Regions from separate parts of the Desulfovectis peckii genome, predicted to be linked through region 2. Evidence: a T-box and tRNA genes for the amino acid it is inferred to sense, from the RefSeq annotation. Region 2 holds a T-box; the other holds one or more tRNA genes.

Region 1 (7,261 bases), 110 kb from region 2:
CAGAGACCCCACAATTACACCTTGTAGGTAAATCCCGCCTCATGTTGGCGACATAAAGTCATTAAGTATACACACCAACAGTCTACAGCTGGAAAATAATATTATATTAACTTATATTAACGTGTGAGTACTAGCTAAAATTAAAGTTTATGCGGATCTATTTTAACCCCCGGCCCCATTGTGCTGGCAACAGTAATGGATTTCAGATATGTTCCTTTAGCAGCGGCCGGCTTAGCCTTAATTAATGCATCAATCAGTGTGCGGAAGTTGTCAAGCAATTTATCGGTATCAAAAGACACCTTGCCGATAGGAGCGTGAATAATACCCGCTTTATCGGTACGGTAATTAATTTTACCTGCCTTTGCCTCTTTGACCGCACGTTCAATATCCATAGTTACCGTGCCTGTCTTGGGGTTGGGCATTAATCCACGGGGGCCTAAAATGCGACCCAGTCTGCCCACTAAACTCATCATATCAGGTGTAGCAATTGCCACATCAAAGCCCAACCAGCCACCTTGAATTTTTTCAATCAAGTCTTCAGCGCCAACGAAGTCAGCGCCGGCACTCTCTGCCTCTTTAGCCTTGTCACCTTTTGCAAACACCAATACAGTTTTAGTTTTACCAATACCATGAGGCAAAAGAATTGCTCCCCGAATTTGCTGATCGGCATGACGCGGATCCACGCCAAGACGCACAGCTACTTCAACTGTCTCGTCAAATTTTGCCGGTGCAATTTTTTTGACTAGTTCAAACGCCTCTTGCGGTTCATATAGTTTTTGCCTTTCTATTGCTTTTTTTGCTTCCTGATATTTTTTCCCATGTTTTGGCATTTTATTAACCTCCTCAGTGGTATTAACGGAAACTTCCTCCCACAGGAATCAGCTTATATATATGGTTTCTAACCTTCAACAATTTCAATGCCCATACTGCGAGCGGTACCTTCAATCATACGCATTGCAGCTTCAACGCTGGCAGCATTTAAGTCCGGCATCTTCATTTCAGCAATTTCTTTTACTTTAGAACGGGGCACCTTAGCCACTTTATTACGGTTAGGCTCACCGGATGCTTTTTCTATGCCGGCAGCTTTCTTTAGCAGTACTGCTGCAGGCGGGGTTTTAAGAATAAAGGTAAATGATCTATCCTCATAAATTGTGAGTTCAACCGGGATAACCAAACCGGCTTGTTTAGCGGTTCTTTCATTAAATTCTTTTACAAACGCCATAATATTAACCCCGTGCTGACCAAGAGCCGGTCCAACCGGTGGAGCCGGTGTTGCTTTTCCAGCAGGAATTTGCAGTTTAACCACTGCAGCTACTTTTTTAGCCACTACTCACACCTCCTCACACTACATCTAAACAATTTTTTGTACCTGAGTAAAATCTAATTCTATGGGAGTTTCCCGTCCAAACATGGAAACCATAACTCTTAATTTTGCCTTGTCGGGATAAATTTCTTCTATTACGCCGACAAAGTTTTCAAAGGGCCCACTGATAATTTGTACTTTTTCGTTAACGGCAAAGTCAACTTTGGGCCGCAGTTCTTCTCCACCCATTTGTTGCATGATGGCACTAACTTCTTCTTCACTCAACGGGATTGGTTTAGAACCCGAACCGACAAAACCGGTAACCCCCGGTGTATTGCGCACTACATACCAAGAGTCATCGGTCATAATCATTTCCACCAAAACATAACCTGGAAAAACCTTTTTCTTAGTAACCTTTTTCTTGCCATCCTTAATTTCTACCTCATCTTCCATAGGCACTAAAATACGGAAGATTTTCTCTTCCATATTCATTGATTCAATCCGTCTTTCCAGGTTGGCTTTAACTTTATTTTCATAACCGGAATAGGTATGTACCACATACCATTTCTTATCCATATTAAGTAGGAAGCCTCACTTATCTTATTATCAAACTTAAACCGCCGTTGAGAATGGAGTCCAAAACCCAAATAAGAGCAGCAACAAATGTTACCGTAGCCAATACTACACCGGTATAAACCATCGTCTCCCGGCGTGTCGGCCAGTGAACTTTTTTCAGTTCGCTTTTTACACCATTTAGAAAATCCTTTACGGCACCGGCCCGTTTTTTAGTCGCAGCGGTATTTTTCTTTTTTGCTACATTTTTGGCCTTTGCTGCTGCCGCTTCTGTATTTTTCTTCGCTACCATCTATAAGCACATCCTTAAACTACTAATAAACAATAGTTTATCTCTACTTTGTTTCTTTATGTACCGTGTGGGTTTTGCAATGACTACAGTACTTTTTCAATTCAATTCTATTGGAGTCGTTTTTCTTATTTTTAGTAGTTGTATAGTTTCTTCTCTTGCATTCCGTACATGCAAGCGTAATCCCTACTCTCACCGTTGCCACCTCCCAAAACTAAAAAAAGCTCCCCAGACCTATGCAAATTTCACCTTACAAATTTATCACAACTGTTTTTAGCTGTCAATAGCAGATATATTTAAACAATTATTTTTAGTCCAGTAATATTTTAACTCTGCCACTGCCATTTTATACCACAAGGCTTATTTTGCTGCTGAATAAAAACGGTACCTTCTACAATTGGTAAAAGGTACCGTTTTCTCTTACTCAATAATACTGGTTACAACACCGGCACCTACTGTGCGGCCACCTTCACGAATAGCAAAGCGCAAACCTTCTTCAATAGCAATCGGGGTAATCAGTTCAATTGTAAACTTGGTGTTATCGCCGGGCATTACCATCTCTACACCTTCCGGCAGGGTAATTACACCGGTTACGTCGGTTGTACGGAAGTAAAACTGTGGGCGATAACCGTTAAAGAACGGAGTATGACGTCCACCTTCTTCTTTGGTCAATACGTATACTTCCGCTTCAAACTTAGTGTGCGGGTTAATTGTTCCCGGCTTTGCCAACACTTGACCCCGTTCAATTTCTTTGCGATCTATACCGCGCAGCAGGCAGCCAACGTTGTCACCTGCTTCCGCATAGTCCAGTATCTTGCGGAACATTTCTACACCGGTAACTACGGTCTTGCGCGGCTTTTCTTGTAAACCGACGATTTCTACTTCGTCTTGAACTTTTACCATACCCCGCTCTACACGACCGGTTGCCACCGTACCACGACCGGTAATGGAGAATACGTCTTCTACCGGCATCAAGAACGGCTTATCTTTATCACGTTCCGGAGTAGGAATGTATTGGTCTACGTTGTCCATCAGTTCCAATATCTTGCCGCACCATTCGCATTCCCGCTTGCCGCAGCCACATTCTAACGCTTTCAGTGCTGAACCGGCAACAATCGGGGTATCATCGCCAGGAAATTCATATTCATTCAGCAGTTCCCGAACTTCCATGTCTACCAGTTCTAATAATTCTTCGTCGTCTACCATGTCTGCTTTGTTTAAAAATACGCAGATGTAAGGTACGCCTACTTGGCGGGACAGCAGAATGTGCTCACGGGTTTGGGGCATTGGACCGTCTGCCGCCGACACAACTAAAATGGCACCGTCCATTTGAGCTGCACCGGTAATCATGTTCTTAACATAGTCTGCGTGACCCGGGCAGTCTACGTGTGCATAGTGACGGTTTTCGGTTTCATATTCTACGTGTGAAGTATTAATGGTAATACCACGTTCACGCTCTTCCGGTGCATTGTCAATTTCATCATACTTCTTAACAGTTGCATGGCCGTATTGGGCCAATACCGTAGTAATTGCAGCGGTAAGAGTGGTTTTACCATGGTCTACGTGACCAATCGTACCAATGTTTACGTGCGGTTTTGTCCGCTCAAATTTAGCCTTTGCCATAGTTCTTCCCCCTTAACAACTTTTTACATTCTTTTTAATTATTGCCACGTTCAAAAATAATATACCATTTCACGCAAATGCTTAAACGGGTAAATACAACCAACTATGTACATTCGCTAACAAGGGGCAAAATCCTGCTTTAATTGGCAGTTAAAATAAAAAAATCCAGCCATTATGCTGGATTGTGGTAGCGGCGGCTGGACTCGAACCAGCGACACTACGGGTATGAACCGTATGCTCTGACCAACTGAGCTACGCCGCCATATTTTTTGGAGCCACCGACCGGGATTGAACCGGTGACCTCATCCTTACCAAGGATGCGCTCTACCTACTGAGCTACGGCGGCAATTTGGTTGCGGGGGAGGGATTTGAACCCTCGACCTTCGGGTTATGAGCCCGACGAGCTACCAGCTGCTCCACCCCGCGCCGACAAGATTTATTATAGCAAATTTCAACCTTTCTTGCAAGTGGTTTTATCAGCCAACTTCTTTGTTTGTCGAAAATTGGTGGAGGAGGTAGGATTCGAACCTACGAAGGCTACAGCCGTCAGATTTACAGTCTGATCCCTTTGACCACTCGGGAACTCCTCCATATTTATTTGGAGCCGACGATGGGACTCGAACCCGCAACCTGCTGATTACAAGTCAGCTGCTCTACCAATTGAGCTACGTCGGCTCAAACTCAGTGCATTTGTTATCTTAACAGATAATATCCACTATGTCAACTAAATTTAGTTAGCAATATTATCTAATTATCCAGCAAAACTACTTATTAATTTTCACGTTTTTCCAGATAACGCTCAATTTTTCTTTTTACACGCTGCAGCGCATTATCAATGGACTTTACATGACGGTTCAACTCTTCAGCAATTTCTTGATAAGACTTACCTTCCAGATAAGACATCAACACTTTCCATTCCAAGGAACTAAGAATTTCCTCCATCTTTTCTTCTATATCATCAAACTCTTCCCGACTGATAATCAGTTCTTCGGGATCGGTAATTTTCGAGCCGGAAATAACATCTAACAAGGTACGATCAGAATCTTCATCATAAATAGGCTTATTCAAGGAAATGTAGGAGTTAAGCGGAATATGCTTCTGGCGGGTAGCTGTTTTTATCGCCGTAATAATTTGCCGGGTAATACAGAGTTCGGCAAAAGCCCTGAAGGAAGAGAGCTTATCCATCCGGAAGTCACGAATGGCTTTATACAAGCCTATCATTCCCTCTTGGATGATATCTTCCCGATCTGCCCCAATCAAGAAATAACTGCGGGCCTTGGCACGCACAAAGTTCTTGTACTTATTAATTAAGTACTCTAATGCAGCATTATCACCGTTTCGAGCATATTCTACAATTTCTTCGTCAACTAATAGGTGATAATCACCAGCAACATCTCTTTGTGCATTAGCACTCATAGGAGATCGCCCCGCTTTCTATACATTTAAAAGCATAAAAATACATAAAAATACAAGTAATACTTCCTTAAGCCTTGTCTCAAAGACAAGTGTTAAGTATATTCTATTTAGATACTACAACAAACATTATAACTGACAATTAAAAGGCTAGTCAACTAAAAAACAAGCTTAGGGAAAAGTTGTCTAAATTTTTTTTCTTCTCCATTGTTCAAACTTCTTTCTAATTTCTTCGCCTAAACGGTTTTCCAGGTAATCATCCGCCGGAAGCGAGCTTTTGGAATTATTGCGGATTTCTTCTTTCTGCGCCTTAACTTGCTTTAGCAGTTCCAAGGGGGTGATGCGATATGCTCCTTGTCCAAAAATGATGCGTTGTTCGTCCCAATCAGATGTAACAACAAAAACCCTACCCTTCAAAACTGCTTGTCCGGCCAATCTTTCAATCAAAGAGTCAGCCGTTTCATCCTGTGCTGTATAGTATACTTCAATGCTATGTATTTTTTCCACATGTTCTGCCCCGCCCTTTACCTGATAGGCATCAAACACTACCGCAACGCGACTGCCGGAAACCGCCGCAAATTCAGACAATATGGAAATGAGTTTGTCACGGGCATGTTCAAGGGTTGTTTCTCGCAATTTTTCAAAGATCGGCCAGGCGTAAATGACATTGTATCCGTCAATAATGTAGCAATCAGCCATTGTTCCTTCCCATCTTACGTTGTCTGACAACCTCATATATCATCAGCGCCGCCGCAACTGAGGCATTTAGTGAATTTACTTTGCCCCGCATCGGCAATCTGGCAATAATATCACAGGATTCCTTCACTAACCGACCCAGCCCTTTACCCTCGCTGCCAATAACTAAAGCAATCGGTCCGTCCAAAGAAACATCCCAAATATCCTGCCCGTCCATATCTGCACCTACAACCCAAATGCCGCGTTGTTGCATTTTTTTAATCGTTTGCACCAAGTTAGTCACCCTTGCTACCGGGACATACTCAAGGGCACCCGCAGATGATTTGGCAACAGCTGCCGTCAGCTGTACCGAGCGGCGCTTAGGAATAATTACACCGTGTGCCCCCGCAGCATCTACCGTCCGAATGATGGCACCTAAATTATGCGGGTCATTGATTTCGTCCAGTATCACCAGAAAGGGCGGTTCATTAGTTATGCCGTCTAACAGCTCATCAAAGTTTTCATAATCCCTGGCCGCTGCGAAAGCAACAACCCCTTGATGAGATGTATTCGGAGCAAGTTTATCCAGATGCTGCCGATTAACATACTGAAGCGGCACTTTGCTTTCTTTGGCCAATTTTACAATTTCTTTAATTATTTCATTTTTCGCACCCGAGGCAAGGATGATTTTATTTAAAGCTCTGCCGGCACGCAAAGCCTCACGCACCGGATTACGTCCGACAATGATTGAATTTGACATCTTAACACCTACAATCATGGCAGCCAAGATACCGGGCGGCCTGTTTAATCATCTCCGGCAAGCCCATCCTTGGCTTCTCTATAATTGCTTCAGTCCGGTTAGGTAAAAATTCCTTACTTCCTCCATCCGGCCACAGCTTAGTTCCCCTTCGGGACAAGGGCCACTTAAACATCTTGGACCGGCATATTTAAATAATGTGGGCGCCACTTCTTTTACCAAACGCAACATTTCATTAGCCAAAGCCCTTATTTCCCATTGTGCCCGATTACAGCAACGAAGATTAAAAAAATGCATTAATTCCCTGGCATTCATTGTTACTACCATTTTGGTTTCCGCTGCATTAGGCAGTACAAACCGAGCATCTTCATAACCAAAGCGATCACCGCCAAAAAGTTCAACCCATTCATCATACCACTCTTGGATTTGGGCCATTTGATTCTCAAACTTTTTTACTGCTTGTTCCCCTAGCTGTTTAACTTTTAAAGGTATCACATAATCAAATGTTTCACCTCGGTTATGTTGCTTGGTTTCTCCCACATAACGCTGGGATTGAACGCTGAAGCTCGCTATTCGATGCCTGGTAATTTGTGCCAGCAGACTTCTGGATACACCCTCAACGCCAAAG
Region 2 (7,261 bases):
TTGCTTAGACGTTTCTAAATTGCTGCCAACGTTGATCAGCTGCTTTATTCCCGCCTCCAGAGCGCGCTGAATCACTTGCTCCCGATCGGAGGCAAAACGCTGATCATCAATATGGGCATGGCTGTCAATTAATGTCATTATACCACCTCTAAAGCTTTGCTAGGTCAATGCGCGGAAACAGCACCTCTCCCTTTGTCACCACCGTACCTTCCGGAATTAACCCCCAGCGCAAACTATCCCAGCTACAGAGTTCAGGCTTATCTTCGATTCCCAGTTGTGACCACACTTTGCCCGCAGTAGTAGGCATAAAAGGTGAGGCCATAATAGTGGCAAAGCGAATTACCTCAATTACATTGTATAAAACGGTGTTTAAGCGCTCAGCCTGAGACGGATCTTTGGCCAAGGTCCAAGGAGCGGTTTCTTCCAAATATTTGTTGGCGCGCCCAATAAGTTTCCAAATAATCGCCAGTGCTGTGGATAGCTCCAGTTTGTTTAATGCTTCTTCCACCGATTCCACAGTTGCTTGCGCTAAATTAATCAACTCTTCATCCAGCGGACCCTCGGGTTGAGGTTTCTTTAATTGCCCTTGCTGATACTTGCCAATCATAGTGGTGGTACGTGACAGCAAGTTGCCGTAATCATTTGCCAAATCGGTATTTATCCGTTTGGCCAGTGCTTCTTCCGAATAATAGCCGTCTGATCCAAAGGGCATTTCCCTTAGCAAGTAATAACGAATGGCATCTACACCGTATTTGTCGATTAACACTAAGGGATCCACCACATTGCCTTTGGATTTTGACATTTTGTCGCCCTCAAGCAGCAGCCAACCGTGACCCAATACTTTCTTCGGCAAGGGCAGGTCTAAAGCCATCAATATAATCGGCCAAATAATGGTATGGAAACGGACAATATCCTTGCCTACCAAATGTAAGTCAGCCGGCCAATATTTTTGGTACAGTTCATCATTTTCACTGCCGTAGCCCAAGGCAGAAATATAGTTCGTCAGTGCATCTACCCAAACATACACCACATGTTTAGAATCAAAAGGTACTTTAATGCCCCAATCAAAAGTAGTGCGCGATACGCAAAGATCTTCTAAGCCTTGCTTCACAAAGCTAATCATTTCATTGCGCCTGGATGCCGGTTGAATAAAATCGGGGTTTTCCTCAACATATTTCATCCAACGCTCGGCGTATTTTGACATTCTAAAGAAATAACTTTCTTCCTGCAATAACTCAACTTCCCGATGGCAATCCGGGCACTTGCCGTCTACCAATTGGTATTCAGTAAAAAATGTTTCACAAGGCGTGCAGTACCAACCTTCATAGGTGGATTTGTAGATATCTCCCTGCCGGTACAATTTTTCCATAATCATTTGTACCACTTTTTTATGACGCTCTTCCGTAGTGCGAATAAAATCATCGTACTGAACATCAAGCTTTTCCCAAAGATGCTTAAAGCCGACAACTATTTTGTCGACATATTCTTGCGGCGTTTGCCCCTGTTCTTTGGCTTTTCGTTCAATCTTTTGACCGTGCTCATCAGAACCGGTTAAAAAATAAACATCATATCCGGTCATTTTTTTATACCTTGCGATCGCGTCTGCAGCAACTGTGGTATAAGCATGGCCGATATGCAGGTTATCACTTGGATAATATATGGGTGTGGTAATGTAAAATGTCTTTTTACTCAAGTTATACCCTCCTAAATGTTTATCGCTCTATCTAAATTCCGTATCGGCAGCTTGAAAAAAATCCGGCTGATAAAAAAAACTCCTATCCCGACAAAGGGACGGAGTTGTTCCGCGTTACCACCCTATTTTGCGCCGCCTCACAGCGGTAGCCTCGATAGGTGAAATTGTCACCTTAACCGTCTAACGGCGGTCAGCCGACAAAGGCCTACTTGCAAATGTTTCGACCCGCAGTTCCAGGGCCATCTTCAATTGCCGTCCACTGACGGGTTTTCAGCAACTCCCGCTCTCTGTACAGCGTTCCGGCAATTTACTACTCCCTGTCATCACTTTTAACGGTATTATTGACATTTAGCATTACAACCTAAATTCTAGCTTAGTCAATATTCTTTGTCAAGTTTTACCTTATTTATACTTAATTGATAATTTATCAAAAAAAATTGGTATTTTTTTTCATTTAGTTATTGACTTTTCTTGGAATCATTGGTACTCTTTACTTGTAAATTATTAGTGCATGCTGTCGAATTGCTGTAAACATAGTTTGAGGGAGGGAGAGCAACATGAAGTCAACAGGCATTGTGCGGAAGGTAGACGAGCTCGGCCGTGTGGTTATTCCCATTGAATTACGGCGCACCTTAGGCATTGAAGAAAAAGATGCACTAGAAATCTACGTTGATAATGAAAAAATTATTTTAAGAAAGTACGAACCGGCCTGCGTATTCTGTGGCAATGCTTCTGACGTGCATATTTTTAGAGGTAAACAAGTATGCAGAAACTGTGCAGAAGCAATGTTTGAATCTACAAAAGCTATATAATTAACCGGTTATTTAATTATTAATCAGATAAAGCAACCAAACGCTATGGTTGCTTTATCTATCCATCAATGTGCAGCACCTCTTTATAAACATCTCTTTTGGGAATGCCGCGTATTTTAGCCACTTCTTTAATCGCTTGCTTTTTATCCATACCTTGTAGCATACATTGTTTAACATGAGCAGCTATCGTTTGCTCATCTACCTCGGTTTGCTCCGCAAGCTCTTCTGCTTGACAACCCGCAACTACCAATGTAAATTCGCCCCGCACAGTCTGACGGGCAAAATATTCACAGGCATCGGTTAGTGTTCCTCGATATACTTCTTCATGTTTCTTAGTAAGTTCGCGGGCAACAGCAATTTGTCTTTCTCCGAAAAATTCCAACAGATCACTTAACGTATCTTTTAACCGGTGCGGGGATTCATAAAATACCAGGGTACGGGTCTCCGTGCTTATTTTTTTCAGCTGCTTACGGCGCAATTTTTTATTAGTCGGCAAAAAACCTTCAAAGACAAATTTCGCCGTAGGCAGTCCCGATACTACCAGTGCCGTTATTGCCGCATTGGCTCCCGGCAGCGGAACGACGGCAATATTATTCTCTAATGCCAATTTAACCAAATCATAACCCGGATCTGATATCCCCGGCATGCCTGCATCGGTTACTAAAGCGATGTTTAATCCCTGCTGTAATTTTTTAAGCAGCTGTTTTCCTTTGCTTTCTTTATTATGAGCATGGTAACTGGTTATTGATGTGTGAATATCGAAATGGGCCAGCAGCTTTCTGGTATGCCTGGTATCTTCAGCAGCAATTAAATCACATTCTTTTAAAATTCTCAATACCCTAAGTGTGATATCTTCTAAATTGCCAATCGGAGTCGCACACAAATATAAAGTGCCCTTCTGCACTAATTTTCACCCACCTCACTGTCCTGACGACGCAAAAGACTTAAACAAAATAAACATTCCTCCTGGCGGGATTGGGCAAACTTGACATTACAAATATGGAAGCCCTCATCGTAAAGGCGCAGCAAGGTTGACGGTTCATTGTCGTTAGTTATTTTACTCTTATTGCCGGGAACCTTATTTTGCTGATTATACATCTCTATTAACTCATGCCGCAGTTTCTCGTTTTCCAGCTCCAATGAACGGACTAAATTTTTAATTTCTTCCAGCTCAGTTAACAGCTCTTTAACCATGAGCTCTAATTTAGCTATCCTCCCAGGCAGCACAATCGCCACAACATTCACCCTTTGTTTTTAATATTTCAATCTCATCTAACGGTAGTTCCACAATATTTTTATTTTCTTTTAATTCTACTGACACCGTGTTCTTAAATATATTAAAGCCGTTGACTTTTCCCTCGCCCATTATTGTTTTTACTAGCGTGCCGTTCGGCGGAAACTTTTGTTTGTATTCTTCATAAATGTCGTTCTCAAATTTTAAACAGCACATTAGGCGACCGCAAATACCCGATATTTTGGCCGGATTTAATGATAAATTTTGATCCTTGGCCATTCTAATAGATACCGGTGCAAACTCGGCCAGCCAAGAGTTACAGCACAGTTCTCTTCCACAACATCCTAGCCCGCCAACCATTTTAGCTTCATCACGTACACCGATCTGTCTCAGTTCAATCCTCGTTCTAAAGACCGCAGCCAAATCTTTTACTAACTCTCTAAAATCAACCCGGCCGTCTGCCGTAAAATAAAAAATTATTTTATTTCCATCAAAAGTTTGTTCTACATCAATTAACTTCATCGGCAAGTTGTGTTTTTTTATCTTTTCCAAGCCAATATTAAAAGCTTCTTTTTCTTTTTTCTTGTTCTTCTCTAACTGCAACTTGTCCTCTTCCGTGGCAACGCGCAGCACCTTCTTTAAAGGCGCGACAACTTCCTCTTCAGCTACTTCTTTAATTCCTTGAATTACCTTGCCATATTCAATTCCCCTGGTTGTTTCTACAATGGCGTCGTCACCGGGATGTAATTCTAAATCACCCGGATCAAAGAAATATATTTTTCCCGCTTTTTTAAAGCGGATGCCTACCACCTTACACGACATAACTTGTCCTCCTTAATAAAACAGCAATATCTAAAATATCTATGTTACAGCTAATTTTAACAACAAAGCATCTAAAACCAATCTCACATTGCCCTTTGCTTCTAACCGGGAAGCGGCCTTTTCTCCTTCTTCGATCATTTCCAACAAGCCGTCCAGTGTATACTTTTCAGTCCAGTCATTGATCATATTTATTAAGTCACTGTTAATGATTAGTGATATGTCTTTTGTTTTTTGCCATACCAACAGATCACGCAGCCATAACTGCATTAATCGGACAAACTCAAGGGCTGTCGTTCGATCATCGGAAAGAATGGCAGATTCTTTCAACAATTCCACAAGGTCCCCTTGACGGGTCTTTTGTAGAATATCTAACATTTTCCTGCGGCGCTCTGTAATATCTCCTTCGATAAGATTTAAAGCCTGTCCTAAGCTACCCCCGGCCATCGAGGCAATCATTTGGGCATCACGGTCATTAACCGAGCTATAGCGTTTAAGTCCTTCCGTAATTTGCTCCACAGACATTGGTTTAAACCAAAGTTGCTGGCACCGAGACTGAATTGTCGGTAATATTCCATAAGGTCGGGACGATACCAATAGGAAAACCGTGTTGCCCGGGGGTTCCTCTAATGTCTTTAATAAAGCATTAGCCGCCTCTAAAGTCATGGTATCACAATCTTCAATAATATAAACTTGACGGCCACCCTGATAAGAGCGATAGTACACATTTTTTTGCAACAAATGAATTTGTTCCAGTTTAATAGTTGCGCCACTGGGTTTAATAATGTGCAAGTCCGGGTGGTTACCGGTATTAACCTGCTGACAATGGCGGCAGTGATTACAGCTCTTTCCCTCAACAGGAGACAGGCACAACAAAGCCCGGGCAAAGGCCAATGCCGTTGTCAGCTTCCCAACACCGGCCGGCCCCATAAAAAGATAGGCGTGGGTTACTTTTTTTAATTTTACCGTTTTCAACAAAGTGGCAATATTTTGTTCGTGGCCAATTATTTCATCAGTGCTTAAAACAGCGTTATTTTCCGCCATTTAATAAGCCCTCCACAGCTTCCTTAACCAGCTGATGCAGTTCACTTATTGTTAAAGAAGCATCTAACAGTAAATGGTTTTCCGGATATTTTCGGCAGATCTCTAAATATCCTTTTCTAACCTGCCGGTAAAAGGTTTGTGCTTCACTTTCCAGGCGGTCGTTGTTTTTTCGCTTATTAACGCGTTTCAAACTTTGCTCTACGGTTAAGTCAAACACCAATACCAAATCCGGTTTAAGCCCACCGGTAGCTAAATCATTAATTTGCTCTAAAAACCGTTCTGACAAACCGCGACCGTATCCTTGGTAAGCAATAGTAGAATCCACAAAGCGATCGCATAGAACTACTTTTCCCTCATTTAAAGCCGGAATAATTTTACTGTACACTAATTGGGCACGGGCAGCAGCATATAGTAAAGCTTCGGTACGGTAATGCAAATCACCGTACTGGGGATTCAGTAAAATTTTGCGCAGCTCTTCCCCGACCGGTGTGCCACCCGGTTCCCTGGCGGCAAATACCTTAACCCCTTGCTGCTGTAAATATTCCTTTAGCAAATTAAACTGTGTCGTCTTTCCTGCACCGTCTATCCCTTCAAATACAATGAATCTCCCTGTCATATGCAAATCCTCACATTAATTATTATAAATCCACTACTCTTATCATCTTTAAAGATGTATCGCCAGAAGCATGTACATGTAAGTTATGCCGCCGAACTTCTAAAAGATAATCCCTCATCGAGTCACTGATTATTTCACCGGGAAATAAAACCGGTATCCCGGGTGGATAAACTGCTATGCTGTCCGCACTGATTTTTCCGGCAGCCTGTTCCAAGGGAATTGTTTTTTTCCCGGCCAGCCAGGCTTGACGCGGTGTCATTTGCTGCAGGGCTTTTGGCGGCAAAGTTATTTTTACACCTTTTTTGGTCAAACTACTGCTATTTTTAACCAGATCCTTCAATGCTAAATATAAATTATTTGCCTCGCTTTCATCGGCATTCAAACCTAATATGGCTACAATATTATTATAATCAGCCATTTCACACTGAACATGATAACGTGCAGACAGTATTTCTGCCGCCTGATACCCGGTTAGACCGGTCATTGCTACGTTGATCACCAGCCGAGTATCGTCTAATGAAAGTATATCATAACCGGCCAAATGATTTTTGCCCAGAACCGTTAATCCAGGAATGGCAGATATTTTTTTTCTTAATTTACCGGCTACTTCTATTGATCTTTCCAGTAACTCTTTTCCTTTGCCAACCAATTGTCTCCGAGCGGCATCCAGTGAAGCCATCAGGATATACGAGGGACTTGTTGTTTGCGTCATCTGCAGGCATTCCTTTAACCGCCGTATATCAATCAATTTAGACTTTAAATGCAGCATCGAAGCTTGCGTGAGCGCTCCACCCACTTTATGAATGCTCTGCACTACAGCATCCGCTCCACAAGACAAGGCACCGGGAGGGAGCTGAGAATGAAAATAAAAATGAGCACCATGGGCTTCATCGATTAATAAAGGTAAATTATATTGATGAGTTATTTCCGCATACGGAGCTAAATCTGCAGCTACCCCATAATAACTGGGGTTAACCATTAACACGCCACAAGCCCCGTGCTGATCCAACGCATTTTTTAAATCTTTAAAAGTAGGCGCCAAG

The links. The T-box of region 2 lies ahead of metG (methionine--tRNA ligase). A T-box ahead of a tRNA ligase gene usually reads a tRNA of that ligase, here a tRNA-Met.
Region 1: it encodes a tRNA-Met, which carries the amino acid that the T-box ahead of metG (methionine--tRNA ligase) is inferred to sense. The anticodon was not compared.

The regions. Positions count from the first base shown of each region.
Region 1 covers NZ_AP042409.1:2,110,304-2,117,564, forward strand. Annotated here, with positions in the region: gene rplA (50S ribosomal protein L1) at 141-830, opposite strand; gene rplK (50S ribosomal protein L11) at 899-1,327, opposite strand; gene nusG (transcription termination/antitermination protein NusG) at 1,352-1,879, opposite strand; gene secE (preprotein translocase subunit SecE) at 1,899-2,168, opposite strand; gene rpmG (50S ribosomal protein L33) at 2,212-2,361, opposite strand; gene tuf (elongation factor Tu) at 2,586-3,788, opposite strand; tRNA gene ACZ5NG_RS10490 (tRNA-Met) at 3,974-4,050, opposite strand; tRNA gene ACZ5NG_RS10495 (tRNA-Thr) at 4,059-4,134, opposite strand; tRNA gene ACZ5NG_RS10500 (tRNA-Met) at 4,139-4,214, opposite strand; tRNA gene ACZ5NG_RS10505 (tRNA-Tyr) at 4,293-4,378, opposite strand; tRNA gene ACZ5NG_RS10510 (tRNA-Thr) at 4,388-4,463, opposite strand; gene sigH (RNA polymerase sporulation sigma factor SigH) at 4,560-5,204, opposite strand; gene ACZ5NG_RS10520 (NYN domain-containing protein) at 5,388-5,930, opposite strand; gene rlmB (23S rRNA (guanosine(2251)-2'-O)-methyltransferase RlmB) at 5,893-6,636, opposite strand; gene thyX (FAD-dependent thymidylate synthase) at 6,715-7,261, opposite strand, start outside.
Region 2 covers NZ_AP042409.1:2,215,493-2,222,753, forward strand. Annotated here, with positions in the region: gene ACZ5NG_RS11035 (TatD family hydrolase) at 1-138, opposite strand, end outside; gene metG (methionine--tRNA ligase) at 149-1,693, opposite strand; T-box leader at 1,785-2,026, opposite strand; gene ACZ5NG_RS11045 (AbrB/MazE/SpoVT family DNA-binding domain-containing protein) at 2,251-2,505, shown strand; gene rsmI (16S rRNA (cytidine(1402)-2'-O)-methyltransferase) at 2,564-3,409, opposite strand; gene ACZ5NG_RS11055 (initiation control protein YabA) at 3,409-3,741, opposite strand; gene ACZ5NG_RS11060 (PSP1 domain-containing protein) at 3,710-4,561, opposite strand; gene holB (DNA polymerase III subunit delta') at 4,601-5,602, opposite strand; gene tmk (dTMP kinase) at 5,589-6,218, opposite strand; gene ACZ5NG_RS11075 (aminotransferase class I/II-fold pyridoxal phosphate-dependent enzyme) at 6,241-7,261, opposite strand, start outside.